DNA from 2 places in the Halomonas qinghailakensis genome. Region 2 is predicted to be linked to the other one. Evidence: predicted binding sites of a transcription regulator. Region 2 holds the regulator's gene; the other holds the start of a gene.
The links. The regulator sigma-54, encoded in region 2, starts transcription at its own class of promoters, with help from an activator protein. The targets are predictions, from matches to a motif close to TGGCACNNNNNTTGCTNT.

Region 1: the regulator sigma-54 is predicted to act here: its motif matches at 2,252-2,269, upstream of glnA (glutamate--ammonia ligase).

The regions. Positions count from the first base shown of each region.
Region 1 covers NZ_CP096973.1:1,384,582-1,392,013, forward strand. Annotated here, with positions in the region: gene M0220_RS06500 (DUF4124 domain-containing protein) at 80-613, opposite strand; gene glnA (glutamate--ammonia ligase) at 711-2,117, opposite strand; gene M0220_RS06510 (glycosyltransferase family A protein) at 2,590-3,213, shown strand; gene M0220_RS06515 (acyltransferase family protein) at 3,239-4,264, opposite strand; gene M0220_RS06520 (alpha/beta hydrolase) at 4,438-5,373, shown strand; gene M0220_RS06525 (sensor domain-containing diguanylate cyclase) at 5,346-6,968, opposite strand; gene M0220_RS06530 (hypothetical protein) at 7,110-7,424, shown strand.
Region 2 covers NZ_CP096973.1:3,240,049-3,247,480, reverse strand. Annotated here, with positions in the region: gene M0220_RS14740 (KpsF/GutQ family sugar-phosphate isomerase) at 1-276, shown strand, start outside; gene M0220_RS14735 (KdsC family phosphatase) at 311-853, shown strand; gene lptC (LPS export ABC transporter periplasmic protein LptC) at 853-1,425, shown strand; gene lptA (lipopolysaccharide transport periplasmic protein LptA) at 1,434-1,937, shown strand; gene lptB (LPS export ABC transporter ATP-binding protein) at 2,017-2,742, shown strand; gene M0220_RS14715 (RNA polymerase factor sigma-54) at 2,848-4,263, shown strand; gene hpf (ribosome hibernation-promoting factor, HPF/YfiA family) at 4,362-4,670, shown strand; gene ptsN (PTS IIA-like nitrogen regulatory protein PtsN) at 4,675-5,145, shown strand; gene rapZ (RNase adapter RapZ) at 5,220-6,134, shown strand; gene M0220_RS14695 (HPr family phosphocarrier protein) at 6,195-6,464, shown strand; gene pmbA (metalloprotease PmbA) at 6,531-7,432, opposite strand, start outside.

The DNA of each region.
Region 1 (7,432 bases), 1.9 Mb from region 2:
GGGCAGTGGCGTAGCGAGTCGTTATAGCGCAAACCCTACGATAATCGCACCACTCAACGCACCATTATAGTGCGCATAGTTAATCAACAATAAAAATACTCACCGGATCAGTGCGGTGCTGAACGCGCCCATCACTGTCTAGCAACTCTGCCTGTAGCTGATGTTGGCCAGCGGCTAAACCAGCAAGCCAGAAAGCATCACTGTGCAGTGCCGACTGACTTATCTCACCGTTCACCAGCAGTTGAATTCGATGATCTTCGCGAAGCGGTGGAACAACATCCACAACTACCGCGGTATGGTCGTTCTGAAGCGACGCCTCTGCCTGGGGTAGCTCAATCGCAAAACGGTCATAGGGCATAAACGGCTGACCAGGATATCCCTGTCGACGGGATGAAGTCGCAACGGGAGGCAGGGACGTGGAAACACCAGGCAAAGGCGCCAGCGTTAGCACTTCGCCACCGCGTTCAGGGTTATCGGTAAAGGTCACTTTGCCTTGTTCATCCACCACGCGGTACACCGTTTGTGACTGCGCAGCGCTTACCCACAAGCACAGCAGTAGCGTAGCCCCTGTGGATAAACACATTTTATGTTGCAAACGTAAATTCCTCGTCATTACTGGCACACCTTCTCAGTTTGCTACCATAAAAAAACCCCGCCGAGGCGGGGTTTTCAGGCTAATCACACCGCAAAGGTGATGTTAGCAGCCGTTATTAGCAGCTGTAGTACATATCAAACTCGATGGGGTGAGTGGTCATGCGAATGCGCTCCACTTCTTCCATTTTGAGTTCAATGTAAGCATCAATCATCTCGTCGGTGAACACGCCACCTTCGGTCAAGAACGCGCGGTCTGCATCGAGTGCTTCCAGCGCTTGGTCTAGGCTGTTGGCAACGGTTGGTACAGACTTGCCTTCTTCCGGCGGCAGGTCATACAAGTTTTTATCCATGGCATCGCCAGGATGAATCTTGTTTTTAATACCGTCGATACCTGCCATCAACAAGGCAGAGAACGCTAGGTAAGGGTTAGCCGTCGGATCAGGGAAACGAGTCTCTACACGCTTACCTTTCGGGCTAGCAGTGTAAGGAATACGAATAGAAGCGGAACGGTTACGAGCACTGTAGGCCAGCATAACCGGTGCTTCGAAACCTGGTACCAAACGCTTGTACGAGTTAGTCGATGCGTTGGTGAAAGCGTTTAGTGCACGGGCGTGCTTGATAACGCCACCAATGTAGTAAAGCGCCATTTCAGAAAGACCCGCGTATTCGTCACCCGCGAACTGGTTTTGACCATCTTTCCAGAACGACTGGTGTACGTGCATACCAGAGCCGTTATCGCCAACAAGTGGCTTCGGCATAAACGTAGCGGTCTTACCGTAAGCGTGGGCCACGTTGTGGATCACGTACTTCATTTCCTGAACTTCGTCAGCCTTCTTCACCAACGTGTTGAATTTAACACCGATTTCGTTCTGACCTGCGTTAGCAACTTCGTGGTGATGAACTTCTACGGTCTGGCCAATCGCTTCCAGGGTGTTACACATCGCACCACGAATATCGTGGAAACTGTCGACCGGGGGAACCGGGAAGTAGCCGCCTTTAACCCGCGGACGGTGACCCAAGTTGCCGCCTTCCACTTGGTTACTGGTCGCCCAGGCACCTTCGTCGGACGTAATTTTGTACATGGAACCCTGAATGTCAGACTTCCAATGTACTTCGTCAAAAATGAAGAACTCAGGCTCTGGGCCAAAGAAGGCGGTATCGCCCAGACCGGTGGACTGCAGGTAGGCTTCTGCGCGCTTGGCAATAGAACGCGGGTCGCGATCATAACCCTGCATAGTGGCAGGCTCGATAATATCGCAACGCAAAATTAGGGTAGCGTCTTCAGTGAAGGGGTCAAGGAAAGCGGTACCATCTTCTGGACGAAGAATCATGTCGGATTCGTTAATGCCTTTCCAGCCTTCAATAGAAGAACCGTCAAACATTTGACCGTTTTCAAAAAACTCTTCGTTCACGTCCCGTGCCGGAACGGTGACGTGCTGCTCTTTACCGCGCGTGTCGGTGAAACGCAGGTCTACCCATTTAACATCATGTTCTTCGATTAGCGCGAGAGTCTTGGCTGACATAGTGTCCTCCGGTATGAACGTGGCTTAAAGCTTGTGACAGTAAGCTACCGATAAAAGAGTTATTCAACAATCCGGCTATCGTTGTAGCACGCCGCGAGGCATCTGCCTACGACCCGCTAGCCGCTAGCAAATATAAAGCACAGAGCATGCCAACCTTGCACCAATATGGCATAAAAAAATGGCAAATCATTGTTTAATAAGTACTAAAATATTAAATTTAATGCTTCTTAATGTAGCATACCTTCTTTCTTTTTATCCTCACCAGCTCAAAATAACGCCATAGCTTGTAAAAACGCACCAATAAAGCCCAATAAAAAACCAGAAGCACCAAAATGGAGCGCCAACCAACTAGTTAATTCCTAACTGGGTATAGAAAACTTAGGCTTGCTAATAAAACAAACCAACACCTACAATAAATTACAAAAATAACCATTTGGTTACAAAAAGCGGCGTAAAGCAGGAAACCATCGACATGAGCACGGTCTGTTTTATTCTAGATGCGTTAGTCACAAGTGCCCTTCTACCGCGTCACTTGCGAGCTATTCGCCAAACAGGCTTAGCAGACCACCTGCTACCCATCATCGTAACAAGTTCCACCAATGATCCACGCATATCCTGTATTGAACAGCGCTACCGCGTCCACTTCCTTATTTCGCCATCCCAGTCATTAGGCGCCAGAATCAATCAAGCTGCCTCTCTCAGCCAAGCTGACTGGTTGCTAATTGCCATGCACCAACAAGCACTAGAGGCCAATCTGTGGTGCTTACTTTATCCGCAACTGGATACCTGCCTGCTGGATGCTGTTTTGATCGATTACCAACCACCGAGTATCTCCGAACGGTTACTACAACGCTTCTTAGGAGCAGGTATCGCTACTCCGCCTTACCTAGCCATCAGGCGTGCTTGGTTGGAACGTCTAGGAGGACTAGACCCTGAATTAGAAGAACCGGCGCTGGCCGATTTACTGCAACGCCTTTACGCCTGCCCCACACGTTTACAAACGTTCAGCTTAGAGGCTTCACGACTCGATCACGATCCATCGTTAATGGCCGCTAATCCTTACCGATTACCACCCACTTCGCCAACAGACACATAACCACCTTAATGCATAAGCGGTTGCATTAAACATTCAAACGTTTGCCAAATAACATAGCGCCTGTAGTGGTGGTATTAGCAATAGTGTTCAACACAATAGAGCCAAGCACACCGACTACTATCAACAGTGCGGCATAGGCCATAAGCGGTAAGGTGAAAGGCCCCACGACGGCATCGGTTAATGCAAAAAACATCGGGTGGGCCAGGTAAATACCAAACGAATATACATTGATATAGCGCACCCAAGCTGGTGCTTTACGACCTTTTAAGAAAGCCATTAACCAAAGGGTAAACAGTACAAAGAAAGGGATTACCCACACCTCTTTTGAAGAAAAGGCTAACCCTCCATTAAACGTGAGGGCCACGATCAACGCTACAAATCCAAGTAACCAATAGGGCTTTGATAACGATTTCATCCATTTAGGGCGCACACACTGATCTGCTTGAGGAGCCAACGGATAATAGCGGACTAACACCAATGCCAGAAAAAATAGATAGACCCAACCCAACGGTGCGATCCATAGGAGATACCCAGGCGGCTCAATATCCAGCCAATACGCTAGCCCCCAATATCCCATGCTGGCTAAGCACCCGCCCCACAGCCACGGCACAGGATTAAAGCGCCATAATCGAAACTGGGTATAGCACCAATACGCCGCGTAAAACTGCATGGCAATAATCAAAAAATAGCCATGCCATCCCGCATAAATAAAATACTCTTTGGCATTGTTCAAAAAACCAACAGCGTTATTGCTATCCGCTAATCGTATCCACTCCGCTGTCGAATAAATAAAGCCGTATACCAAATAAGGCAACATGACATATTTAACGCGCTGAAGAAGAAAACCAGGTGGGACTTGCTTATCGTAACGAACAGCAAACACAAATACCGAAATAAACAAAAAGATGGGCGTGCCCAGCACAAGGGGAAGTCGCATCAAGTCGGTGACTATATTATCGACTCGCTGGTTCAGGTGATCCAACCAATGAAATAGAAATACCGCAACACACCCGTAAGCACGCAGCCAATAAATCTCCTCGATTTTTTGCATTAGCTTCCTCGCTAATTCCTCAACACCAGCCCATCCCCCAGGGTTCTCAGCACTAGACATTTAGCACTAGACATTCAGCACCACCCTATTGGCTGCTACCTTTAAATGAACTGAACAGCGACACACTCTGCGCTGTCGGACTACGGTAACGTTATAAAATTCCTGGAGGCTTTGTGTTCGGGACATTACTAGTAAGATACCTTTCCTCGTTAACAACACCTATTATTGGCTTACTCAGCTGGCTTATACTCAGCAGCCATGCCCTAGCAGGCGATGTTTCCCATCAGCACTTTTTCTCGCCCACGTTAGACCATAACTATCCCTATACCGTGTATTTACCTGATGACTATGACACGGATGCGACTACGCCTTACCCAGTCGTGTATTTGCTTCATGGCTCATTTGGAAACGAACGCGACTGGGTAACACGAGGCAACTCACCCCAAACAGCAGACCGATTAATCGCAGCAGGACACTTGCCACCGACCGTGTTTGTCATGCCTGGAAGCCGTAGTTGGTGGGTGGATGGATACAACGAGGCAGCGCGCAGCGCTTTCTTCAACGACTTACTGCCACATATTGAAAGCACTTATCATGTTGGTGGTGAACGCCACTTACGGGGCGTTGCAGGGTTATCTGCTGGTGGTTACGGCGCGCTTAATTTTGCCCTAGAGCGGCCCGAACTATTCGCAGCCGTTGCCGCATTAAGCCCCGCCAGCTATGCACCAGCGCCGCCGGCTAATTCATCGGCACGTCGCCATCCCGCGTTTCTAGATGAACAAGGACAATTTGACCACGAACGCTGGGAAGCGCTGAATTACACGGCTCACTTAGAAAATTACCGTCTTCAGGTCACACCGCGAACCACAGGAGAGCGCGATATATCGCCAGTGCCTCTTTATATCAGTGCAGGGCGCAGCGATGTTTACGATGCAGAGTTCCACGCCCGCCTATTACGCCAAACGATGGAACGCATTCAGCCGGATGACGTGCGACTTGATCTTTACCCGGGTGGCCACACATGGCGCGTATGGCGAGCTAGTTTACCTGCCGCTTTAAACTTTATGTTTCAACATATTGGTCAACCAAGCGCTAACGCCGCTGAATAAAGTACTGCTTGATTACGCCCCTTGGCTTTGGCCATGTACATAGCCTCATCAGCACGATGAACCAAGGCGGCTTCTTCACTTGCGTGCAGAGGGTACATGGCCACCCCAATGCTTGCTGAAATACTCACCCGATGGCCTGCTAATAAAAATGGTTCGGCAAGTGAATTGCACAGCTGGTTAGCAACGCCTATCGCTTCGCTAGCCATTAGCGGCCCACTTAGCATCGCAACAAACTCATCACCCCCAATCCGCCCAACCACATCACCTTCACGCAGGCGATGCTTCATACGCTGGGCAACCTGCACTAATAACTGATCGCCAATCGCATGCCCCAGCCGATCATTTACCGGCTTAAAGTTATCCAAATCAATAAACAGCAGTGCCAACTGGCGACCTTTCTGTTCACACAACTGAAGCGACTCGGCCAAGTGTGCAAAAAACTGCGCCCGATTAGGTAATTGCGTTAAAGAATCCTGCTGCGCCAAACGCCGCACCTGCTCCTCCATTTCACGACGCGGGGTAATATCGTGCGAAATACCTAAGAAACTAGTGACATGCCCCTGCTCGTCCAGCACTGGCGCGCCGTTAGTGAAATGCCAGCGCCACTCACCACTGATATGCTGTACTCGATACTCAATGATGCCTTGCGGCTTAGCTGTCTGAAAAACCTTCGAGATATAGTGACGGCACGCCTCCAAATCCTCAGGATGCAGCACAAAGTTAATATTGCGCCCCAGCACCTCTTCCACGCGATGCCCCAAAATACGCGGCCAGTTAGGCGAGACGTACGTCAGCTCTCCCGCTGCATTTAAGGTATAAATAATATCGTTAGCCTGCTCCACCAACTGACGAAAACGCTGTTCGCTAGAGGTCAGTGCTGTTTCTAGGGATTTTCGTTGGGTAATATCATTAGCGTAGCCCGTCCATACCACACTGCCGTCTTGTTGACGGTGCGGCCTATCATTCGCCTCGACCCAAATGATCTGGCCGTTACGGTGAAACATCCTGAATTCGTGCTGCCATGGCCTTAACGTACGCGCGCTCTCTAACGAACTCGCTATCACCGACTCTTTATCATTTGGATGAATACTGTCCAGCAACGTTTGTGCATCCGCCAGCACCTCCATCACGCTTACCCCAAAAAACTCCTCTACACTTTCACTGACATAGCTATAGTGCCAGGCTCCTTCCAACGAATAATGAAGCTGATAGACAAACCCAGGAAGTTGCTTAAGAAACGCATCCAACGACTCACCAAACGGCAACGACGCCTGAAGCAACGCCCCGTGCACCGCACGGTAATCGCCCGACATGACCGGTGACAGCTGCAGTTGCCAACCACAAGACGACTCCCCCCAACTAACGTTGACATACTGTGGCACTTGCTGCGTATCGCACGCATTAATGGCAGCCATGACCTTCTCATACTCAAATGGAAAGCAGCGCCACAGCGCCGACTCACTCTCTTCTGACACCCAACCAGCAACACGCCGAAAGGCCGCATTGCCCTGCACATTGGACGAGCAATGCATTGAACGCTCAACGACAAACAACGGCGTCACCGACTGTTCAAATAGCGCATGATGATTCGTCATCAAAGCCCCTCCACAACCCCTTAAAAGGCCACGTTAAGTGTCCGCAACATCTCTGTCTATGCACAGTGGCCCTATTGCATCAACGCACACTACACTTAAACCTCACGCTACGTGATAACGCTCAGCAAAAGGACTCTGACAATGCATCAGCATATCGAATGGGATGAACCAGGCAGCGCAAGCGTCGCAGAATTTTTTAAAGATGACCCCGACCACAAACCACCTTACCCAGGGGCCATGCTCTCTGCCCGCTATCAAGGCCGCATTGTGCGCGTAAAAGTAGAGGTTTACCGTGAAGAAGATGCCGTCAGCATCGGCCACGTTGCCGCCATACTCGACCGCCAAGGGCATCACCATGACACCCACCACAAGCTCAAAGTAGGTGATATTGTCCGCCTGCCTGATGACAAACGTGCCATGGAACGCTGGGAAGACGACGAGGACGACAAAGCGTAACAAGCCAC
Region 2 (7,432 bases):
TTTACCTGTGTAGTGGATAGTGAGGGGCGTCTTGCGGGCGTCTATACCGACGGTGACTTACGCCGAACGCTGGATCAGTTTCATGACCTGCGTGACGTCATCGTCGATGATGTTATGACGCGCCCTGGAAAACGTATTGGACCCGATATATTGGCGGCTGAAGCCGTTCGCATTATGGAAGATAGTCGAATTACCGCACTCGCAGTTGTGGATGATCAGCAGCGTCCCATTGGTGCGCTGCATATGCACGACCTACTTGCTAGCGGCGTTATATAACCATCTTTTTAAACGTTAATAATAGGGAGGCTATATGGCCCTACCTGAAGCACTACAAGACCGGATTCGCCGCGTAAAACTACTGGCGATTGATGTTGACGGCGTACTTACTGATGGCCGCCTCTACTTTCAAGCGGATGGCATCGAAATCAAAGCGTTTCATACCCAAGACGGTCACGGTCTCAAGCTATTGAAGCGCGTAGGTATCCATGTTGCCTTAATTACCGGGCGGGATTCACCTATGGTCAGCCAACGTGCCGCTTCTTTGGGCATTACGCATGTATATCAAGGGTGTGAGGATAAACTCACTACGCTACGCGCGCTTTGCCAACGCCTAGATATCACACTAGAGCATGTTGCTTATTGTGGCGATGACCTGCCAGACCTTGCACCGATGAAACGCTCAGGCGTTGGCATCACTGTCCCTAATGCCCCTGATTATATGCATACCCATGCTGACTGGATCACTGATCGGCTTGGCGGCCACGGTGCTGTGCGTGAAATCTGCGATAATTTACTGATGTCTCAAGGTCATTGGGACGCTGTGTTAGATACGTATTTACACGGTCAATCGTAATGCGCTTTTGGGTTAGGAAACGGTTTTGGATTACCACGCTTGTGGTGGTGCTGGGGGGTGTACTTGCCTGGATAGACCCGCGTGGATATAAAGACCAATCGTTTAATCCCGATGCGAGGGCTCAAGAGCCAGGTCACGTACTTGAAAATGCGGAAATGACACTATTTGGTGACACAGGCACCATTCAGCAATCGCTAATGACGCCACGCTTAGTGCACACCCCGCAGACAGCGATGACTGATGTTACCTCTCCCATAGCGACACTCTTTGATAGTGAAGAACGCCAATGGCTGGCTACAGCTGAGACAGGTACCCTAAATACGGATACACAGGCACTCACATTAGCCGGCTCTGCCCAGCTGCTCTCACCTGATGAGGGCTGGCAGCTCAATACAGAGTTATTACATTATAATGGCGTCACGCGTCATGCCTGGAGCGATTCCAAAACAGTGCTACAGCAACCGCCTCAGCGCCTTGACGCATCACGCATGGATATATGGCTAGATGATAGCCAGATTCGCTTAACCAATAACGTGCGCGGCACTCATCCGCCTGCCACTCGTTCTCCGTAGGAGCCGCAATGAACGCTCTCATTCGTACAGCACTCTTCACCATTGCGCTACCCCTCTCTGCGGCAGCGCTACCGGTCATGGCACAAAGCCAAGCCCCTGTAGAAGTAGAAGCTGACCGGTTAGATCTAGACCAACGAGCGGGCACCGCCGTGTATTTTGGGAATGTCGATATTCGGCAGGGCAATATGCAGCTGCGCGGCAATCGCGTTGAAATCCAGCGCAATGATGCTGGCGAACTATCGCGCGCCGTGGCAACCGGTGAGCGAGCCTATATACGCAACCAACCCGAAGGTCAGGCTAGCCCGATGGAAGGCTGGGCAAAGCGGATTATCTATCATGTGGCCGAACGCCGAGTAGAACTGATTGATCAAGCCGAACTTACCCAGCAAACAGATCGTTTTCAGGGCGGCCGATTAGAGTATTTCATTGACCAAGGCGTGGTTCAGGCCCGCTCTGACGTGAGTGGCGGTGAGCCACAACGTATCCGAATGACGCTTCAGCCAGAACAATAGGGAGCGCCCAGTGGCGACAAATAGCGCAGAGCCAGCACCTCAGACCACATCATCAAAACCAACATTCGAAGAGGCGCCGATAAAAACACTCTATGCCCATCACTTAGCCAAAAGCTATAAACGCCGTCGCGTGGTTAAGGACATAAATTTAGAGATCTCTCAAGGCAGCGTCGTCGGTTTGCTTGGCCCTAACGGCGCAGGCAAAACAACATCGTTTTATATGATTGTCGGCCTAGTAAAGTCTGATGCAGGAAAAGTAGGCATTGATGGGCTTGATTTAACGCATGCTCCTATGCACGAGCGCGCCATGGCAGGGATTGGCTATCTGCCTCAAGAAGCCTCTATTTTTCGCAAACTATCCGTTGCCGATAACATCATGGCAATCTTGGAGACTCGTAAAGCACTTGATCACAGCGCCCGCGAACAACGTCTTGAGACGCTACTGGAAGATTTTCATATCACCCACATTCGCGACAATTTAGGTATGAGCCTTTCAGGTGGAGAGCGTAGACGTGTTGAGATTGCTCGCTCCCTCGCAACAGAACCTGCCTTTATTTTGCTTGACGAGCCGTTCGCTGGCGTCGATCCGATCTCAGTAGGCGACATTAAAGCAATTATCCGAGCACTTAAAAAACGTCATATAGGCGTATTGATTACTGACCACAATGTGCGAGAAACGCTGGATATTTGCGATATCGCCTATATTGTTGGCGACGGTCACATCATCGCTAGCGGCCCGCCACAAGAAATTCTCAACAACCAAAAGGTAAGAGATGTTTATTTAGGTGCTGATTTTCGCCTGTAAACAACCACCTGCCTGAAAAATTGTGTCTGTGGCATGCTTATTGCACTTGCACCAAACCATAACTCGCACTAGGGTGGAGCTTTCTGATAAACGAGTGGTTCTCAGATGGTCATGAAAGCTTCTCTTCAATTGCGTATCGGCACACAGCTGACCATGACACCCCAGCTGCAGCAGGCGATTGCCCTGCTGCAGCTATCAACATTGGACCTTCGTCAAGAAATTCAGCAAGCACTTGATGCCAACCCAATGCTTGAGCAGGAAGACGAATTCGGCGAACAGGCTGTTAGTGAACCCCAGGAAACGGAATGGTCCGACAGCATTCCTAACGAACTCTCCACTGATAGTGACTGGTCAGACACTTATCAGGATCTAGGCAACCATAGCAGCGGCGGCGAGGGGCCTGATTTTGAACGTCAAGCCGCTGGTCAAAGCTTACATGGCCACCTACTTTGGCAGCTCGCCATGACGGATTTCTCCTCTCGCGACCATGCCATCGCAGAAAGCCTTATAGATGCTCTGGATGCTAATGGCTATCTAACTCAGCCCCTCAATGACATCCGCGAGGGGCTTAAGGCCCAAGGTCATGAAGGGCTTAGCCAGCGTGAAGTTGAAACAACCTTACTGCGTCTTCAACAGTTTGAACCCACCGGCGTATTTGCTCGTGATCTGCGCGAATGTTTAATGTTGCAGCTCGCCTCACTACCGGAAGATACACCGCTGCTTATGCCTGCCAAGAGGCTAGTGCGTCAATTTCTTGAAGCGCTCGGTAAGGATGATGTGCGTTTGTTAAAGCGACGTTTAAGCTTGGGTGATGATCAGCTAGATGATGTAATTCGTTTGATCCGCAGCCTTGATCCTCGCCCAGGCAGCGCATTTGGAGACACCGATGACAGCTATGTAACGCCAGACCTAGTGGTTCGCCATGACAACGAAGGCTGGCACCTGGAACTAAACCCAGAAGCACTGCCACGACTGCGTATTCAGCCTGACTACGCAAGTCTTATCAAACGGGCTGACAAAAGCCAGGATAACCAGTTTTTAAAGGAGCACCTTCAGGAAGCGCGCTGGCTAATCAAGAGCCTCTCAAGCCGAAACGATACGCTACTGCGTGTTGGCCGAGAAATTATCGCTCGCCAGATAGGCTTTCTGGAACACGGCGAAGAAGCTATGAAGCCGTTAATTTTAGCGGATATCGCAGACGCTGTGGAAATGCATGAATCTACTATTTCCAGGGTCACCACCCAGAAATATATCCATACCCCGCGCGGCGTATTTGAACTCAAATACTTCTTTTCCAGCCAAGTGAGCGGGCAAGACGGAGGTGACAGCCACTCTAGCACCGCCATCCGTGCACGAATCAAAAAACTGGTGCAAGATGAACCGCCTGGCAAACCTCTCTCAGACAGCCGTCTTGTATCGCTTTTGGAAGAGGGAGGCATTAATGTAGCGAGGCGTACAGTGGCCAAATATCGCGAGTCGATGGGCATTCCTTCTTCCAGCGAACGTCGCCGCTTACGCTGATAAAACAGCGCTAAAGAGACAAAGTCTGTTTAAGGGCTTTGCAATAGCGCAAAAAGGGTTACAATCGAAGAACAGTCCGACGGATAAGGAGCACGTCAATGCAAGTAAATATCACTGGTCATCACGTAGAACTGACTGACGCCTTGCGTGACTATGTTAATGAAAAGCTGGAACGCGTTGAGCGCCATTACGACAATATTACTACCGTACAAGTGACCTTATCTGTTGAAAAGGAGCGCCAGCAAGCTGCCTGCACGCTGCATGCTGCCGGTGCAGACCTACACGCAGAAGCATTAGATAATGACATGTATGCAGCCATTGATGCGCTAGCAGACAAAATTGATCGTCAACTCGTTAAACATAAGGAAAAAGCACAAGCTCGCGCCCAAGGCGCAGGCGTGCGTTAATTCAATGACGTTGGAAACTATCCTCCCCCCAGAGCGCGTTCTCTATGACGTTCCTGGGGGCAGTAAAAAGAGGGTGCTGGAGTTTTTCAGCACCTTCATTGCACAAAACATCCCAAGTTTAGACAGCCAAGAAGTGTTTAGCCGTCTTATTGGACGCGAACGCCTAGGAAGCACAGGAATAGGCAACGGAGTTGCTATTCCTCATGCACGTAGCCCTCATTGCAGCTCGCCCATCGCTGGCTTTTTAAAGCTTGCTGAGCCGGTAGATTTTGATGCTATTGATGGTGATCCAGTCGATCTTGTATTCGTGCTATTGGTGCCTGAAGAGGCAGACGACACCCACTTAGCATTATTAGGTCAAGTGGCGTCTATTATGAATAACGTCGACACACGTCAACAACTGCGTAAATCCACAAGCCAGCGTGAGCTTTTAGAACTCATCACAGCGAAAATACGCGAGCAGCCTGTTACCTAGATGGCCCACCGCTAAGCACTACACGCTAAACTAACGTTTATCCCCATTTTGATTGGCATGCCAAGAGAAAATCTATGCAACTGGTGATCATTAGCGGCCGTTCAGGGTCCGGTAAATCTATCGCCTTACAAGCGTTAGAAGATCTTGGCTATTACGCCATCGATAACTTACCTGCCATGCTACTTGGCTCCCTAGTAGATGAACTGCGTGAGCAAGGAGAGCGCACTCAGCTAGCGGTCAGCATTGATGCTCGCAATCTACCAGCAGCTTTACAGCAATTGCCGACAATGCTCGAGGCTTTACGCCAGAAAAGCATTCACTTTCAAGTTATCTATCTCACTACGGATGCTCGCATACTTCTTGAACGCTATTCTGCTACGCGGCGGCGACACCCGCTAACCCGGGATAGTGATATGACGTTAGAAGAAGCAATTGATAAAGAAGAAGAAACCCTGCTCGACATTCGAGATCTCGCAGACCTAATGATCGACACCTCTCGCTTATCGGTTCACGATTTGCGACGCCGAATAACAGATCAGGTTGCCCAGCAGCGAGAAGATAGACTTACCCTTACGTTTGAATCGTTTGGCTACAAACGCGGCGTGCCGCTCGATGCAGATCTAGTCTTTGACGTGCGCTGTCTACCAAACCCCTACTGGGATCCTACGTTACGCCAATATACTGGGCGCGATGCTAAAATCGTTACTTTCCTAAGTGGTTATTCCATAGTGGAAGAGATGAGTAATGATATTCAGGTATGGTTGGAAAAGTGGTTGCCTGCCTATCAAAATAGCCAGCGTAGCTATATGACGATTGCCATTGGCTGCACCGGTGGGCAGCACCGCTCTGTTTACATGGTAGAAGACTTAGCGCAAAAGCTAGTTAGGCACACAGGCGAGGTTCAACTCCGCCATCGTGAACTAGGGTTGCAGTACACCCTAAGTGAAACGTTGCCTTTTGCGCCCACATCTTCAACCAGCGAAACATAAGCACAACAGCAATAACTAACGCCTTTTCTTAACGACCCCACTCGGCAAAAAGGAACCAGAGTGCCTGAAAGAACGTTAACACTCACTAACCAGCGCGGTCTTCATGCCCGTGCAGCGACGAAACTCGTCAAGTGTGGCCAACAATTTTCGGCCAATATTCACGTCTACAAACAACAGCAGATGGCAGATGCCGCTAACATTATGTCACTGCTGATGCTGGCCGCCCCCTGCGGCACCGAGTTGAGAATACATGCTGAAGGAGACGACGCCGAACAAGCATTAGAAGCTATAGAAGCGTTGTTCGACGCGCGTTTTGATGAAGAGCAATAATGTCAGGTAACATCTACTGCAAGTAATTCGCCACACAGCTGGCTTCATTAGTTGTTAAGCTTGTTACTAGCTACCCGCAATGGTCATTGCATCAATTAGCCAGCTACCCGTGTGAATGCTGCCACGGGTGTCTGTGTCATCGCCAACGGCCACTAAGCCCGCAAACATGCTATTCAAGTTACTAGCGATAGTGAACTCCTCGACAGGATGCTGCACTTCGCCGTTTTCAATCCAGAAGCCTGCGGCACCTCGTGAGTAATCACCTGTTACGCCGTTAACCCCCTGCCCCATTAGTTCAGTCACCCAAATGCCACGACCCATCTGTTTTAGCAAATCATCCCGGGACGTTAGCGGTGCTAGTAAACGTAAATTGCGCGCCCCGCCTGCATTGCCCGTGGATTGCATTCCCAAGCGCCGCGCACTGTAAGCAGACAACATATAACTTGCCACCGTACCTTGCTCAATAAAGCGGTTATTGCGCGTTTGAACGCCTTCTGCGTCAAACGGCGAACTAGCTGACGCTCCCACTTCCATAGGCCGCTCTTCTAAGCCAAACCAGTTTGGGAATAGCGAGCTACCTAAACGGTCACATAAGAAAGAGGATTCACGATAAAGTGCCCCGCCTGCCAATGCCCCCATCAAGTGGCCTATCAAACCGCTAGAAAGTGACGGATCAAACAGTACTGGGAAAGTACCTGTTGGCGGCCGTTGAGCGCCTAACCGACGTAGAGTGCGTGACGCCGCTTCGCGGCCCACCTCCTCAGGTTCTCGAAGCATGGCAGGATTTCGCGCTGACGTGTAATCATAATCACGCTGCATACCCTTCTCATCTTGGGCAATCAACATACAGGAGAGTGAATGACTGCTGCCCTTCTGGGTGCCCAGAAAACCATGGCTATTAGCATAAACACGAACGCCTTCGCCACTCGATAGTGAGGCACCTTCTGACTGATGAATACCCGCTACGT